One region of the Bacillus sp. JJ1521 genome, then DNA from elsewhere that is predicted to be linked to it. Evidence: riboswitches for the same ligand, from Rfam matches in the RefSeq annotation. Region 1 holds a riboswitch; each other region holds the start of a gene.

Region 1 (5,123 bases):
TATAATTAAAATAAATCTATGAGAATGTGGAAGTGTCATAAGTATGATTGATTATTTAAAATCAGATTGTAAAAATTGTTTCGGGTTATGTTGTGTAGCCTTACCTTATGCCAAATCAGCAGATTTTCCAATTAATAAAGACGGTGGAGAGCCGTGTCGAAACTTATGTTCAGATTTTCGTTGTAAGATACATAATCAATTAAGGGATAAAGGTTTTCGTGGATGTGTATCCTATGAGTGCTTTGGCGCAGGACAACATGTATCACAGTCGATCTATAATGGCGTTGATTGGAGAAATAATTCAGAGCGTGCCAACGAAATGTTTGAGGTATTTCCGGTTGTTCAACAACTTCATGAAATGCTTTGGTATCTCAATCAAGCACTTAGCCTGCAGGAGACACAATCATTTCATATAAGTTTGCAGGACATGTATAAAGAAACGTTAAAATTAACACAGAAAAAGCCTGAAGATATATTAAAATTAGACATAATTGCACATAGGGGTAAGGTTAATAGTTTATTACTAAAAGCGAGCGAAATGTATCGGAAGGATTTTACTAAAGGAAGTAAAAGGATAAAGAAAGGTCAAGATTACGTAGGGGAAAATCTAAAAGGGGCAGATTTACAAGGGGCTAGTTTTCGAGGAACATTAATGATTGCAGCCAATTTAAGTCATGCAGATTTAAGAACAGCAGATTTTATTGGTGCTGACCTCAGAGATGCTGACCTTAGTAACGCGAACTTAACAGAGGCTATTTTTCTAACACAATCTCAACTAAATTCAACTAAAGGAAACGTTCATACAAGAATACCACACTACTTAAAAAGACCAAATCATTGGATAAAATGAGCAAATTTTTATTAATAACAAAAGGGGGCTAGTGTAAAAAACACCAACTCCCTTTTTTTTGCCCCTGCCAAGGAACTTAATATTATCATATTTTGGTTACTTTACCCAGTACCAAGAATTAACCATATAATTAGGACTAGCATAATTGATTTAAAAGTTTTTCCATCTAATGGATCCGAAACCGGTATGTGGGTGACTTTTAGATTGGATTTTAAAATATTCATGTTCCAATTCAGATAGGGATAGCTCAAAAAGTTGTTTCCCGTCTTTTTTAAAATGATTTATTGCAATTAGCTTTCGAATAAGCTCATTTCTTCTATTTTCAACATCATCTCTTAATAAACCCATAATAAAACCTCTCCTTTCGAAATTGGCAATCCAATGAACACCATTACAAGATAAGAAGAGGTTTTTTATGATTTAAATGACGACCTCGCTTATCTTTCAAGCATATAAGCTTGCTGGATTTAGCACAGTATTCAACGAATCTGCTGCTGAGGTTTCACAGGGCCAGTCCCTCCACCTCTCTTGATAAGTTTTTATATTTACATTTAGTTTAACCTTATTATTCCGATATGTCTACTTGAAATTAAACTTTGTTCAAAGAAATTTATAAAAGGGTAGAGGGACGGGTTCCATTTCCCTATTGAGTCGATGAACTTGTCTCTTACTCCCACAAAATAATCTTTATTTGATTTCCGGAGGGGTCCTCAGTTGTAATGACATCATTTTCTTCGGTATATGAAAATCCTAAATTCTTTAGTTGTAATTTTGCTTGATTGTATTCTTCACTTGTAAAATGTGTAGTATAAAATCGCAGACCAAGAGCATTTTCAGGGGGCTTAGGCAGTCCTTCACCCGCCCAAGTATTCATTCCGATGTGATGGTGGTAATCATCCTTCGAGACGAATAACTTTTGTGCATCCTTGGAGACAACATTAAAACCTAAGGCATCCACATAGAATTCCTCGGATTTCTCAATGTTTGATACTTGTAAGTGCATATGTCCTAATCTCGTGTCATTGGACAAGCCAGACCAATCTTTACCGTTCATTTCAGAAAGTAAACCTTTAACATCAAGCTCATAAGTTCCACCAACATATCCGCCAGCATCGTCTTCAATCCAAAGGTCCGGATCTCGATCGACATAAATTTCGATTCCGTTAAAATCGGGATCAGCAAGGTAAATAGCCTCGCTATACTGATGGTCGGAAACGCCTTGAAGCGGGTATTCGGAATCAATTAAGTGATTTAACACTAAAGCCAATTCTTCTCTGTTTGGTACTAATATTGCAAAATGAAATAATCCTGTTGTTCCAAATGGCCGTTCCACAAAAGAACTTTCTTCAATTAATGTTAGAATAGGGGTTGTTCCATCAGCCGTTAATTTAGCACTACTACCGTTCTTTTCTAACAATCTTAAACCAATAATCTCTTGATAAAAGCTTAATGATTGCTCCAAATCAGAAACCTGTAATTCAACATAGCCAAGTCTAGGCTCCATCTCACCAGTATAATTTAATTGCTTCTCATTTTTTGCTTCCCAAGGTTTAAATCCAATAAGTGCGATCGCTATTATAATTAATAGAATAGTAGATAACCATACAAAATTCTTTTTAAAATGCATTTTTTATTTACCTCTATTTTTTAATATTAAAAAAGGAGGCAGGTTCATTGTCACTAGCTAGGACTTTGAACCTGCCCCTCTGACCAAATTTTAGTTAGCTTCCCCGACTACTGTGAATCTTTCGTTTATGTGTTTTGGGTTTTCGATTTCATCTACTAAGGCAATGGCGAAATCAGCGTAACTGATATAGCTTTCGCCTTTTGAATTTATAAGCAAGTTGTCTTTACCTGCTTGGTAAGCACCAGTTCTTGTGCCTTCTGGATCGAATATAGCTGATGGACTCATAAAGGTCCAACTGATATTAGCTGTTTCTTGTAATTCTTGCAGGTTTCGTGCTTGACCTTTTGCTGTTGGTTTGAAGATGTCAGGGAAATCAGGAGTGTCAATAACTTGAACACTTTTTGCTTCATCAACATAAAGGCTTCCTGCACCACCAACAACAATGACTCTTGTATTTGTGCCTTTAGCAGCTTCAATTAACGCATGACCCGCATCAACATGTGGTTGTTCTTCTCCAAGTGGCGCACCAAAAGCATTAACCACGACATCGAAGTTTTCAACATCTGTTGAATTTAATTCTAAAATATTTTTCTCTACTACAGAAACTTGTTCATTTTGTAATTTAGAGGCGTCCCTTACGATTGCGGTTACATCATGACCTCTTTCTACAGCCTCTTTTAAAATAAAACTTCCAGCTTTACCACTTGCGCCAATTATTCCAATTTTCATTCTATAGTCCTCCTATATAGTTCAACTTGTAATTTAATTGATTACATGTAATCATTATAGTTACATGTATTCTTTGTGTCAACACATTGATTTTTAAGTTATAATAAAAATATATTTGTGATAGGATCGAAAGTAGGGTGACGAACGATGTCCATCAGTAGTCGATTTTCTGTTGGAATTCATATACTTTCCCTCATTAACATAACTAAAGAGGGTGAATGTTCTTCTGGTTTTTTAGCATCCAGTGTAAATACGAACCCGGTAGTGATTCGAAAGATTATGGGTATGCTTAAAAAAGCAAATTTAATTGAGGTGCACCCAGGTGTAGCTGGTGCAAAATTAACAAAAAGACCTTCAGAAATTACAATGTTAGATATTTATAAGGCAGTTGATGTGGTACGAGAAGGCGAGCTATTTAGCGTCCACGACAACCCAAATCCCGAATGTACTGTCGGAAGAAATATTCAAAACGCTATTGAACCTCTTTTTGCCCAAGCCCAATTTGCAATGGAGAAAATCCTTGCAAATGTAACATTAGAGGATATTGTCAATGGCATGAATGAAAAAGAAAACTGTTGAAAAGAGAACTTAGGATCCTTTTCAGCAGTTTTTTCGATGACAGGCGGACAGATGCATTGTCCCAAGAAGCTCTTCAAAACTTATTTTTCATTTTTCTCTTTTTCGGGTGATCCTGCAGTGTTTTTTACCTGCTTATTAGAATTTTTCTGACTACTTTTTATATGACCTTTTGCATCTACTTTTGAATCCCTCAGCATTTTACTTACCTCCATTTAATGATAATTACCTGCTCATATTTTTCCTAAGAAATTGTTGATTATTCTTAATGTCTATAAAAGCACCCATATTACATAATTTCTCTGTTTCTCAAGAAATAACACTTGTAATTGTGGAATATTATGGTAATCTAAAACTACAGATTAACAATCTATTTTTTTAGAATGACAATCTAAATAATTAGTTCTATACGGAAAGGAGTAAAAACGGTGAATGAACCTTTAGAAGTATCAGTGGAACAATCAAAATTATTAGGCAATGCCCTTCGCGTTCAAATTATTCGAGTATTAACGGAGGAACCAAAAACATCTAAGCAAGTAGCTGATTTGCTTGGACACTCTCCAGGAAATGTCCATTATCATATAAGAAAATTGTATGAAGGTGGGTTAATTGACCTTGTGGAGGAAAAGCAATTTGGTGGCGTTATGGAGAAATACTACAAGTCAAAAGCAAAATGGTTTAATTCAGATAGTAAAGAAACGATTGACCCAGCTTTACGAGACGATTTTCAGTCAAGTAATGCGACTACTCTAAGTCTTCGCTTAAAACTTACAGAAGAACAACAAACGGAACTCACCAATGAATTTAAAATTTTTCTTGAAAAATGGGTCGAAAAGACATCTGTTAATCATGAAGGGATGGACAGTAAAGAATTTAGCATAGGGGTAAAGATTGTTTCCACTAAACCGTCTGGGGAAAATAAATAAGCAGAAGGGGATCAACGATGAGAATATTCATGCAAAGAAACTTTCTTTTTATGTTTATTGGAAGAGTTATTACGAATATTGGCGATAGTTTTTATACGGTAGCAGCAATGTGGCTTGTTTATGATTTAGGAGGATCAACCTTTTATACTGGTTTAGCGGGTTTTCTTACAATTCTTCCAAGGTGCGTTCAATTTTTTTCTGGACCATTAATCGACCGAATTCCAATTCGATCTCTTTTACTGTACTCGCAAATCTTTCAGGGCATATTACTATTAATCATTCCTACCGCTCATTACTTCAACTTCTTAAGTATTACACTAGTTCTTATTATCACCCCATTAGTTACAACCTTAAATATGTTCGTATACCCAGCTCAAATGGCCTCATTACCAAAGTTCGTAAAAGAAAAAGACTT
Region 2 (5,123 bases), on a different contig from region 1:
CTTTGTCTGTACGCTCCCATGGTAAATCTAGATCGTTTCTACCAAAATGACCATATGCAGCAGTTTGCTTATAAATTGGACGACGAAGATCCAACATATTAATAATTCCAGCTGGACGCAAATCAAAATGGTTTCGAACCAATTCAACAAGGACATCCTCAGATACTGTTCCAGTACCAAAAGTGTCAACAGAAATAGAAACTGGCTGCGCTACACCGATTGCATATGCAAGCTGTACTTCACATCTATCAGCCAATCCAGCAGCAACGATATTTTTTGCAACATAACGTGCAGCATATGCAGCAGAGCGGTCAACCTTAGTTGGATCCTTACCTGAGAATGCGCCACCGCCATGGCGTGCATAACCACCATACGTATCAACAATAATTTTACGGCCAGTTAAGCCAGCATCTCCTTGTGGTCCTCCAATTACGAAACGGCCAGTTGGATTAATAAAGTATTTCGTATTTTCATCAATTAGTTCACTTGGAACAACTGGATTGATGACATGTTCTTTCAGATTTCGTTGGATTTGTTCTAATGAGATTTCATGATGGTGCTGAGTCGAAATAACAATTGTATCAATACGAACAGGATTATTATTCTCATCATATTCAACGGTCACTTGCGTTTTTCCATCTGGACGCAAGTATGGAAGAATCTCATCTTTACGAACTTTTGTTAATCGGCGTGCAAGCTTATGAGCTAATGAAATCGGTAGAGGCATTAACTCTTTTGTTTCATTACAAGCATACCCGAACATTAAGCCTTGGTCCCCTGCACCAATTGCTTCGATTTGCTCGTCTGTCATTTGACCTTCACGAGCTTCTAACGCTTGGTCAACCCCCATCGCAATATCCGGAGATTGCTCATCGATTGATGTTAATACTGCACATGTTTCGTAGTCAAATCCGTATTTTGCACGAGTGTAACCAATTCCTTTAATCGTTTCACGGACAATCTTTGGGATATCTACATATGTAGATGTTGTAATTTCTCCCGCAACAAGTACAAGACCTGTTGTAACAGAAGTTTCACACGCTACGCGTGCATTTGCATCATTTGCTAAGATGGCATCTAAAATAGAATCTGAAATCTGGTCACAGATTTTATCTGGATGTCCTTCCGTAACAGACTCAGAAGTAAATAAACGGCGTCTTGTTGTCACAAACGCTTCCTCCTTTTTCGATTCAGAATTCAATTCACTTCAAATTCTGACATTCATTGATACGGTACTCATTCCCTTAGTATTGTTACCTTCACGATTTTCTATCCTATACTGATTAGTTATCTGTGGTGAACACATTTAAACGCTTAAGTAACATTATTAAAACCATGAATAGTTCCCATTAAAGAAATAAAAAAAACCTTCCTCTACTTTTTTGAGGAAAGGTTTTGTCATTTATCTCGCCTTTCACTCTTATCGATCAAGGTCATGCCTTGCTCAGGTTAGCACCTTATCACTTTTTATCAAACGGAAGACCTACCTATGTATAGGTTTCACAATCGCACATTTGATATGTAAAAAAAAGTAATGGTTGCCGGGTTTCATTGGGCCTGTCCCTCCGCCAGCTCGGGATAAGAGAGTATCCGTTCAAGGAATTATCATAACGCAGTCATCCATTTCGTGTCAACCAAAATTCGAAAAAAATGGATAAGGAAGTGTGTCATACTTTATTTCACAAAATAAACAAATTTCTATAAAGAATGGATTATAAAGGACCATTTTAGAAACTGTACGCACTTTTTAAAGATAGTTACGTAAAATACGTTAAATAGTATAGACTATTTTTATCAATGTGTTATACTAATTGTAAATTTTAGATTATTAAGAAATGAAAAATATAAAAAAGATAAAGGATGGTTTTACATGAATTCAGTTGAAGTTTCAAATGAGCAGCTATTAGAATTAGTGAATGGAAAAAATGCACTTCATAACCTATCTGTTCCTATTTTAGTTGAAAAAGTACTAGCTAGACAAGAGGGAATCCTTACTTCGACTGGGGCTGTACGTGCAACAACCGGGAAATACACAGGAAGATCACCAGAGGATAAATATATCGTTGAAGAAGCTTCTACTAAAGATAGGATTGATTGGGGTAAGGTAAACAAGCCAATTTCTGAAGCAGTTTTTGAAAACCTTTACGTAAAGGTGCTATCATACTTAAAAGAAAAAGATGAAATTTTTGTGTTTAATGGGTATGCAGGTGCTGATAAAAAAGTACGTATGCCAATCCAAGTGATAAACGAATATGCGTGGCATAATCTATTTTCACAACAAATGTTTGTTCGACCAACTGGCGATGATTTAAAAACACATCAACCTGAATTTACCGTAATTAGTGCACCAAATTTCAAAGCAGATCCTGAGGTAGACGGTACAAACTCGGAAACTTTCATTATTATTTCCTTTGAAAAACGAACTGTTTTAATCGGAGGAACTGAATATGCCGGTGAAATTAAAAAATCAATTTTCTCTGTGATGAACTATGTATTGCCTGAGCAAAATATTCTTTCCATGCACTGCTCCTCTAATGTCGGGCAAGAAGGAGATGTTGCGCTTTTCTTCGGTCTATCTGGAACAGGAAAAACAACTCTTTCTGCTGACCCAAAACGTCGTCTAATTGGGGATGACGAGCACGGTTGGGCTAGCTCAGGTGTGTTTAATATTGAGGGTGGCTGCTATGCGAAAACCATCAATCTATCACGTGAGAAGGAACCACAAATTTTTGATGCGATTCGCTTTGGTTCAGTTTTAGAAAATGTAATTGTTGATGAAGAATCAAGAATTGCAGATTATGATGACAATTCATTAACTGAAAATACAAGAGCCGCTTATCAAATTGATAATATTGATAATATTATTGTGCCTAGCATCGCTGGTCACCCAAATACAATCGTATTCCTTACAGCAGATGCTTTCGGTGTGCTCCCTCCTATTAGTAAACTAACAAAAGAACAAGCAATGTACCATTTCTTAAGTGGCTACACAAGTAAGCTTGCAGGAACAGAGCGTGGAGTTACATCACCAGAAGCAACATTCTCAACTTGCTTTGGCTCGCCTTTCCTTCCACTTGCTGCAACAGAGTATGCTGAAATGCTAGGAAGAAAAATTGACGAGCATAATGTTCAAGTATTTTTAGTTAATACAGGTTGGACTGGCGGAGAGTATGGTGTAGGAAGCCGCATGAAACTGTCTTACACAAGAGCAATGGTTCAAGCAGCTTTAGAAGGTGAACTAACTCATGCAGAAACAGTGAAAAATGATATTTTCGGCTTAGAAATTCCAATTCACATTCCAGGTGTTCCTGACGATGTGCTGCAACCTGCAAAAACATGGGCAGATCAAAGTACGTACTATGTAAAAGCAAAAGAATTGGCTGTAAAATTTAAAGAAAACTTTAAAAAGTTCTCCAATGTTCCAGATGAAATTGAATTATTGGGCGGACCAAGAATCTAATTTTAATCTTATAGGAAAAACTCGAGGAATCATCCCTCGAGTTTTTTTGTTTCCCTTGTCTTCATCCATTCCGTTAGCCGTCTCACTGTTTCCCGGTTGTCATATGGTGGAAAATAATGAGTGTATTGAGGAAAATACCAGCTTTCTAGCTCTTTTCCAAGTTCTCTTACTCTTTTTTCAAGTCGATAAGCGTGTTCGACAGATACATTTTCATCTTTTTCACCATGAATTATAAGTAGTGGAGCTTCCAGTTTTTCAATTTCATATAATGGAGTTCTCCACTTATAACGTTCCGGATATTTAGTTGGAGTTCCTCCGATGACCCGCTTCAACATCCTCCTCATATCATTTCGCTCCACATACGTTAAGCTTAAATCACTTACACCTGCCCATGAGACGACCGAACAAACTTGAGGTTGATGAATGGCGGTAAGGAGAGCCATCACCCCTCCCCGCGAGAAACCAAAGACATGAATGCGATTTGGATTCACTTTTTCATGATCTTCCAACACTTTTACCGCAGAGAAAGCATCATATCTATCTTGTCCTCCGAAATCCTCATTCCCCTCTCCCCCTTGATTGCCTCGATAAAAAGGTGCCATTACTACAAAGCCCTCCGAGGCAAATTGAACGATTCGACCAATTCGAACCTTACCTACATTTTTAATTCCACCGCGCAAATATAAAAAACCGTCGTATACTCCTTCTTCCTTTGGTTCAGCAAGATAGCCTTTTATTTTCAATCCTTTGCTCAAATATGTAATTAAATAAAGATCAATTTTAGAACTAGGTGACGGAAATCTCTGCTTTTCAATAATTGTGCCATCCACCATTTTCCCCATCCTCTCTACAACATTATTTTCGAAAACTTTATATAAACCCTTCTTTTAAAAAGAAAAAATAGGCATTCACACATTTTTGTAACGTTTCATAATCTATCTTAGAAATGACAAATGCAGACAGATCAACTGTCAAGGAGGAATGATTATATGCGTCGTTTATTTGCTAGCATTTTTGCATTATTGCTTATTATTCCATTAGCAGCTTGTAATAATGACCAAGTTCAAAAAATCAGAATTGCCGAGGTAACACGTTCTGTGTTTTACGCACCTCAGTATGTGGCCATTACAGAAGGATTTTTTGAAGAAGAGGGCTTAGAGATTGAATTAACAACCGTACCAGGTGGAGATAAAACAATGACCGCGTTAATCTCTGGTGGTGCCGATGTGGCCTTGGTTGGTTCTGAAACATCCATTTATGTGGAAGCACAAGGCTCAACCGACCCTGTTATTAACTTCGCAGCTCTTACCCAAACGGACGGTACGTTTTTAGTCGCTAGAGAAAATATTGAAAACTTTAGCTGGGACCAAATTAAAGATAGTACATTCCTTGGCCAACGTAAAGGTGGAATGCCTCAAATGGTTGGGGAATTTGTATTAAAGAAGCATGCTATTGACCCACAATTCGATTTAAATCTCATTCAAAACATTGATTTCGCAAATATTTCAAGTGCTTTTGCTTCTGGTACAGGTGAGTTCGTCCAATTATTTGAACCTACTGCTAGTTTATTTGAAAAAGAAGGTCGTGGCTATATTGTCGCTTCTTTCGGTGAAGAATCTGGCAAGGTACCATATACATCATTTATGACAAAGCAAAGCTTTAT
Region 3 (5,123 bases), on a different contig from region 1:
TAATTTCCAAACTTACTTCGGCATGGTATACTGTGTCTTTCAAATAAGTTATTGCTTGCTTCACTTTATCGTAATCCCCAGAAATATGGACCAATAAAATCCCTAGTGGAACTCCTTTTAGATAGGTAATTGAACCATGGACAATATTTGTGATTACTGAATATTTCGATGAAATTACATTAAGGACTGGATCTAGTGCTGAATCACCCCGAAAGGCTAAACGTAAAAGATAGGAATGGCCAAATTTCTGTAACTTTTCCAACATTTCTTCAGTAATCGTATCATCATACAGATTCTGCAAGAACTTTTTCGTAGTTACTTGAAAAGGCCGACTAAAAATGTCAAGAACAGTTCCTTGTTCAATCACTTCCCCTTTTTCCATAACAGCCACATGATCACATGTTTTTTTGATGACTTCCATTTCATGAGTAATAAGAACAATGGTTAAACCTAGCTTTTTATTAATATCTAAAAGTAATTCCAGAATCGAATCTGTCGTTTGCGGATCCAAAGCAGAAGTTGCTTCATCACATAATAAGATTTCAGGTTCCATTGCTAAAGCACGGGCAATACCTACACGTTGTTTTTGTCCGCCTGATAATTGAGATGGGTATTGCGTTGCCTTATCCGCTAATCCGACAAGTGTAAGCAATTCTCCCACTTTTCGTTGGATTTCTTTCTTCGACACTCGATTCATACGAAGAATTTCGGCAACATTATCGAACACATTATATGAAGAAAGTAGATTAAACTGTTGAAAAATAATACCGATTTTTTTTCTTGTGTATCGCAACTCCTTTTCATTCAACGTTAGAAGATTTTTACCATTAATTTTTACTTCACCGCTTGTAGGTTTTTCAAGAAGATTGACCATACGGAGTAACGTACTTTTTCCCGCTCCGCTAAAGCCTATCACTCCAAAGATTTCTCCTTTTTCCACACGAATATTTACATTTCTTAATGCTTCAACATCTGTTTTACCTATTTTATAGATCTTGTTTATATTTTTTAACTCAATCATTTAGATGCCCTCCTTAATCAAGTTGAAAAGGATCATTTGTTACGAAAATGACATCCTTGTATCGTTCTTCAATAAATTGTTTCACTGCATCAGAATGATACAATTCTGTTATTTTTTTATACTCTGGATTGTCTTTATTATTTTCCTTTGTTGCTACTACCATGGGAAACTTAATTCCAGTCTCTAAATAGATCGCTTCATTCTTTGGGTCTAAGCCTTGATCAAAAGCATGTGTGCTAGCTACGATACCAGCATCAATACTATTTAGGGTTCTTAGCATTAAAGGCCCCTCTATTTCTTTAAATGTAAAGTTTTTTGGATTGCTTTCAATGTCCCTTAATGTTGGTTGCTTGACGTTGGTCTTTACTGTAATTAATCCAGCTTCCTCATAGAGAAACAGTGATCGCGATGTGTTTACAGGATCATTTATTATCCCTAATGTGGCACCTTCTGGAATTTCATCAATGCTCTTATATTTTTTTGAGTAAATTCCAATGGTACTATTGTAAGTTGTACCTATTGCTACCAAAGGAGCGTTACGATCTTTTATAAATTGTCCTAAAAATTGTTTAGTTTGGAACATGTTTAAGTCTAATTCCCCATTAACAAGAGAACGGTTTGGTGTAATAAAATCGTTAAATTCTATCACTTCAAGATTGATTCCTTCTTTTATAGCTTCTTCTTTTACTATTTTAGTAATTTCGTCTGGTGGACCTCCTGTTACCCCGATTCTTATCGTTTTTTCATCTTCTTTACCTGACGTTGCCGAAGTTGTACAACCAGTAATTAGGATAAGTATAAATACCATACATAGTGATAATAGCTTTTTGTTCATTTTTATCCTCCCCATTCAATATTTTTCAGAGTAAGAAAATCCAGTTATTCTCTTACTCTCCTAAAATTTTATGTTAGACATTTTCTCTTACTTTAACGTTTGGATAATCCAATCCAAGGTGATCCCTAAGCGTTTCACCTTCATAGTCTGTTCGGAAAAGACCACGGTTTTGTAATTCAGGCGTTACATGATCCACAAAATCTGTTATTCCTCCAGGGAAGTATGGGATTTTTACATTAAAACCATCGCAAGCTTCGTTAAGAAACCATTCACTTAATTTATCTGCAACGTGGTCACCCGAGCCTACTACAAATAAGTGACCTTGCCCTCTAGCAAATAGGCTTGCTAATTGTCGAATTGTTAAATTTTCTTTTTTCGACAGATCCCTTAAGATTTTAAATCTACCTTTTTCTCCGTTATATTGTTCTATGCTTGGGAGATCTGGCAGGAAAGAATCAGGAGAATAATGAATTAAATCTATACCAAGATATCTTGATAGCATTCCAATCCCTAATTCCGGTAGTATTAACTCTTGAAAATGTTCATATTTTTCTTCTGCTTCTTTTTGGTTTTTTCCGACAAATGGTACAACACCAGGCATGATTTTAAACTTTTTTGGATCCCTTCCATAACTACGCACTTTATTCTTCATTTCTTGATATAAAACTTTACCTTCCTCTAAAGTAGGAGAGGCGATTGTGAAAAATACATTAGCTACTTTGGCTGCAAAATCTTTTCCTCTTGGGGAAGCACCAGCGGATAGAAGTACTGGATTTCCTTGAGGTGATCGGGGAATATTTAAAGGACCCCGTATTTTGTAATACTGTCCATTAAAATGGATTGGATGGACCTTATTTCCATCTAAAAACCTCCCTTTTTCACGATCAAATAATAATGCATCATCCTCCCAGCTATCCCAGAGTTCCTTTGTAACTTGAACAAATTCCTCACATACTTCATACCTCTTTGAATGATCCAAATGTTTCATTTCTCCGTAATTTTGTGCTTCATTATCATGTGCAGAGGTGACAATATTCCAAGCTGCGCGGCCTCCACTTAAATGATCTAGAGTTGAAAACTTTCTTGCCACATTATAGGGATGATGATAAGTGGTAGATAATGTAGACACCAAGCCAATTTTCTTTGTTAAGGCTGCAAGTGTTGCCATGACTGTTGGAGCTTCCAATCTGATTTGTGGCGTATACTCGAGATCTTCCTCGCTATGGGCAAGCACATCCGCGATAAAGAGCATATCGAACTTACCTTTCTCTGATAACTCTGCAATTTCTTTATACAAGTTTAACTGAACCACTTCCTCCGTTTTTGTTTCTGGATAACGCCACGCTGCTAGATGATGACCTAAATAAGTTGTGAAAAAAGCTCCTAAATGCATTTGTTTCTTTTCCATTAAAATCTCCTCCTATTGAAGAACAAATTATTTTTTTCTATAGTTTTCTATTGCACTTGAGGCAATTAGATTGACTACCATATCGGGATGTGGTGGATTGTAAAGTCCGCATTGTATATCTTGAAAATACTACTCTATTAAGGGAAATCAAAAAGGCCCTAATCTCATATTGAAATGAAATTAAGGCCTCCGGTGTTCCGGTCAGCTTTAGATATTGATAGCTTAAACTATAGTTTTTCGATACATTTACTAAGTATTTTTACAAAAATAAAACCTCTTCTACAAATAAGAAGAGGTTAAAAGAATCATTTCTTGTGCTCTTCTTATCTTTCAAGCTGTCGCTTGCTGGATTTGGCACAGTACAATAAGTCTGTTGCCGAGGTATCAAAGGGCCAGTCCCTCCACCTCTCTTGATAAGAAATTCATATTCATTTTTAATTTTCTGAAATCCAATATTTTAAAAATAACAAAGTACCCAAATGATGTCAACAATTATTTTTCTATGTCATGATGATCCCGCTAACGTGTATAGCTTAGCGACGAAACCACTCATGATTTATAATTAGTAATATAAATTAAGCAAAATCTAAAGTCAATACTTTTTAAATATTAATAACTTTTTAGTAGTAAAGTACTACTTCTACTCATTTTGAAAGGAATTTTTAGAGTCGACAAAATTTAGCAATTTCGAGTGATGCCTGCTTAAAATAATGGATAACTATTCCTCCATTTCCACATTAATCTACAAATCTAGACAATCCTATAGTATAATGTTTTTTAGATAAATAGATTTGCGAGGAGGTACAAAAGTTGGGTAAAAAGAAACTATATATGTCCGTGACTACGTCTGCACTCATCGCTTCGGCTTTTTTTGCAGCGGAGGAAGCTGAGGCAGCAAGCACGTACAAAGTTCAGAGTGGAGATTCACTGTGGAAGATTGCGCAAACGCATAATATTTCTGTTACACAATTGAAGTCCTTAAACAATTTAACAAGCGATATTATTTTCCCGAATCAAGTCCTTAAGACAGAATTAAATTCCACAAACAATTCAACAAGCAGCAACACTCAAATTTCAACTGAAAAAGAAGTCCAAAAACCTAATACATCAGCAGCAACTACATACACTGTAAAGTCTGGTGATACACTTAGTGGTATTGCAACGAAACATAAGATTTCACTTAATGAATTAATGGCGTGGAATAACTTAAATTCTACTCTTATCTACCCAGGAAATGTGTTTGTTGTGAGTAAAACGACAACAACCGAGAAACCAAATAACACTACTACCGAAAAAACAGAAAAACCTCAAGAAGAAAAGGTTCTATCCGCTACTGTTTATATAGTTAAATCCGGTGACACCTTATCAAGAATTGCAATAGATTATAAAGTTACAGTTGCAAACCTTAGACAATGGAACAATTTGAAATCAGATATGATCTATATTGGCCAAAAGCTAAATATTGGTGATGGCGCTAAAGTAGAAACTCCTAAAGTTGAAACCCCACCAACAGATATAAGCTATAATGTTGATCAGTTGATTACGGTAGCAAAAAACCAATTGGGAGCAGGCTACGCATGGGGTGGGTCTACACCTAATGGATTTGACTGTAGTGGGTTCATTTACTTTGCCTATAAGCAAGCTGGATTAAATACCCATCGTTATTCTAGCGAAGGCTACCATATGCGCTCCTATTATGTAAATACACCTAATGTAGGAGACTTAGTATTCTTTCAAGGAACTTATAAAGCTGGCATTTCTCATATGGGGATTTATCTTGGAAACAATGAATTCATCCATGCTTCTGATAACGGCGTAGTGATTTCGAATGTAAATGACGCTTATTGGAAAAAACATTT

The links. Region 1 has a riboswitch for S-adenosylmethionine ahead of V7147_RS23475 (Fur-regulated basic protein FbpA). Riboswitches for the same ligand answer to the same signal wherever they lie in the genome.
Region 2: another riboswitch for S-adenosylmethionine. It lies ahead of metK (methionine adenosyltransferase); the one in region 1 lies ahead of V7147_RS23475 (Fur-regulated basic protein FbpA).
Region 3: another riboswitch for S-adenosylmethionine. It lies ahead of V7147_RS07025 (LLM class flavin-dependent oxidoreductase); the one in region 1 lies ahead of V7147_RS23475 (Fur-regulated basic protein FbpA).

The regions. Positions count from the first base shown of each region.
Region 1 covers NZ_JBALOX010000241.1:192-5,314, forward strand. The annotation lists gene V7147_RS23470 (pentapeptide repeat-containing protein) at 44-850, shown strand; gene V7147_RS23475 (Fur-regulated basic protein FbpA) at 1,001-1,198, opposite strand; SAM riboswitch class I at 1,285-1,388, opposite strand; gene V7147_RS23480 (VOC family protein) at 1,518-2,477, opposite strand; gene V7147_RS23485 (NAD(P)-dependent oxidoreductase) at 2,568-3,206, opposite strand; gene V7147_RS23490 (Rrf2 family transcriptional regulator) at 3,354-3,785, shown strand; gene V7147_RS23495 (winged helix-turn-helix domain-containing protein) at 4,211-4,708, shown strand; gene V7147_RS23500 (MFS transporter) at 4,726-5,123, shown strand, end outside.
Region 2 covers NZ_JBALOX010000142.1:13,137-18,259, forward strand. The annotation lists gene metK (methionine adenosyltransferase) at 1-1,168, opposite strand, end outside; SAM riboswitch class I at 1,418-1,585, opposite strand; gene pckA (phosphoenolpyruvate carboxykinase (ATP)) at 1,871-3,460, shown strand; gene V7147_RS18335 (alpha/beta hydrolase family protein) at 3,490-4,290, opposite strand; gene V7147_RS18340 (ABC transporter substrate-binding protein) at 4,450-5,123, shown strand, end outside.
Region 3 covers NZ_JBALOX010000039.1:3,997-9,119, reverse strand. The annotation lists gene V7147_RS07035 (methionine ABC transporter ATP-binding protein) at 1-1,021, opposite strand, end outside; gene V7147_RS07030 (MetQ/NlpA family ABC transporter substrate-binding protein) at 1,035-1,856, opposite strand; gene V7147_RS07025 (LLM class flavin-dependent oxidoreductase) at 1,930-3,264, opposite strand; SAM riboswitch class I at 3,585-3,684, opposite strand; gene V7147_RS07020 (C40 family peptidase) at 4,075-5,123, shown strand, end outside.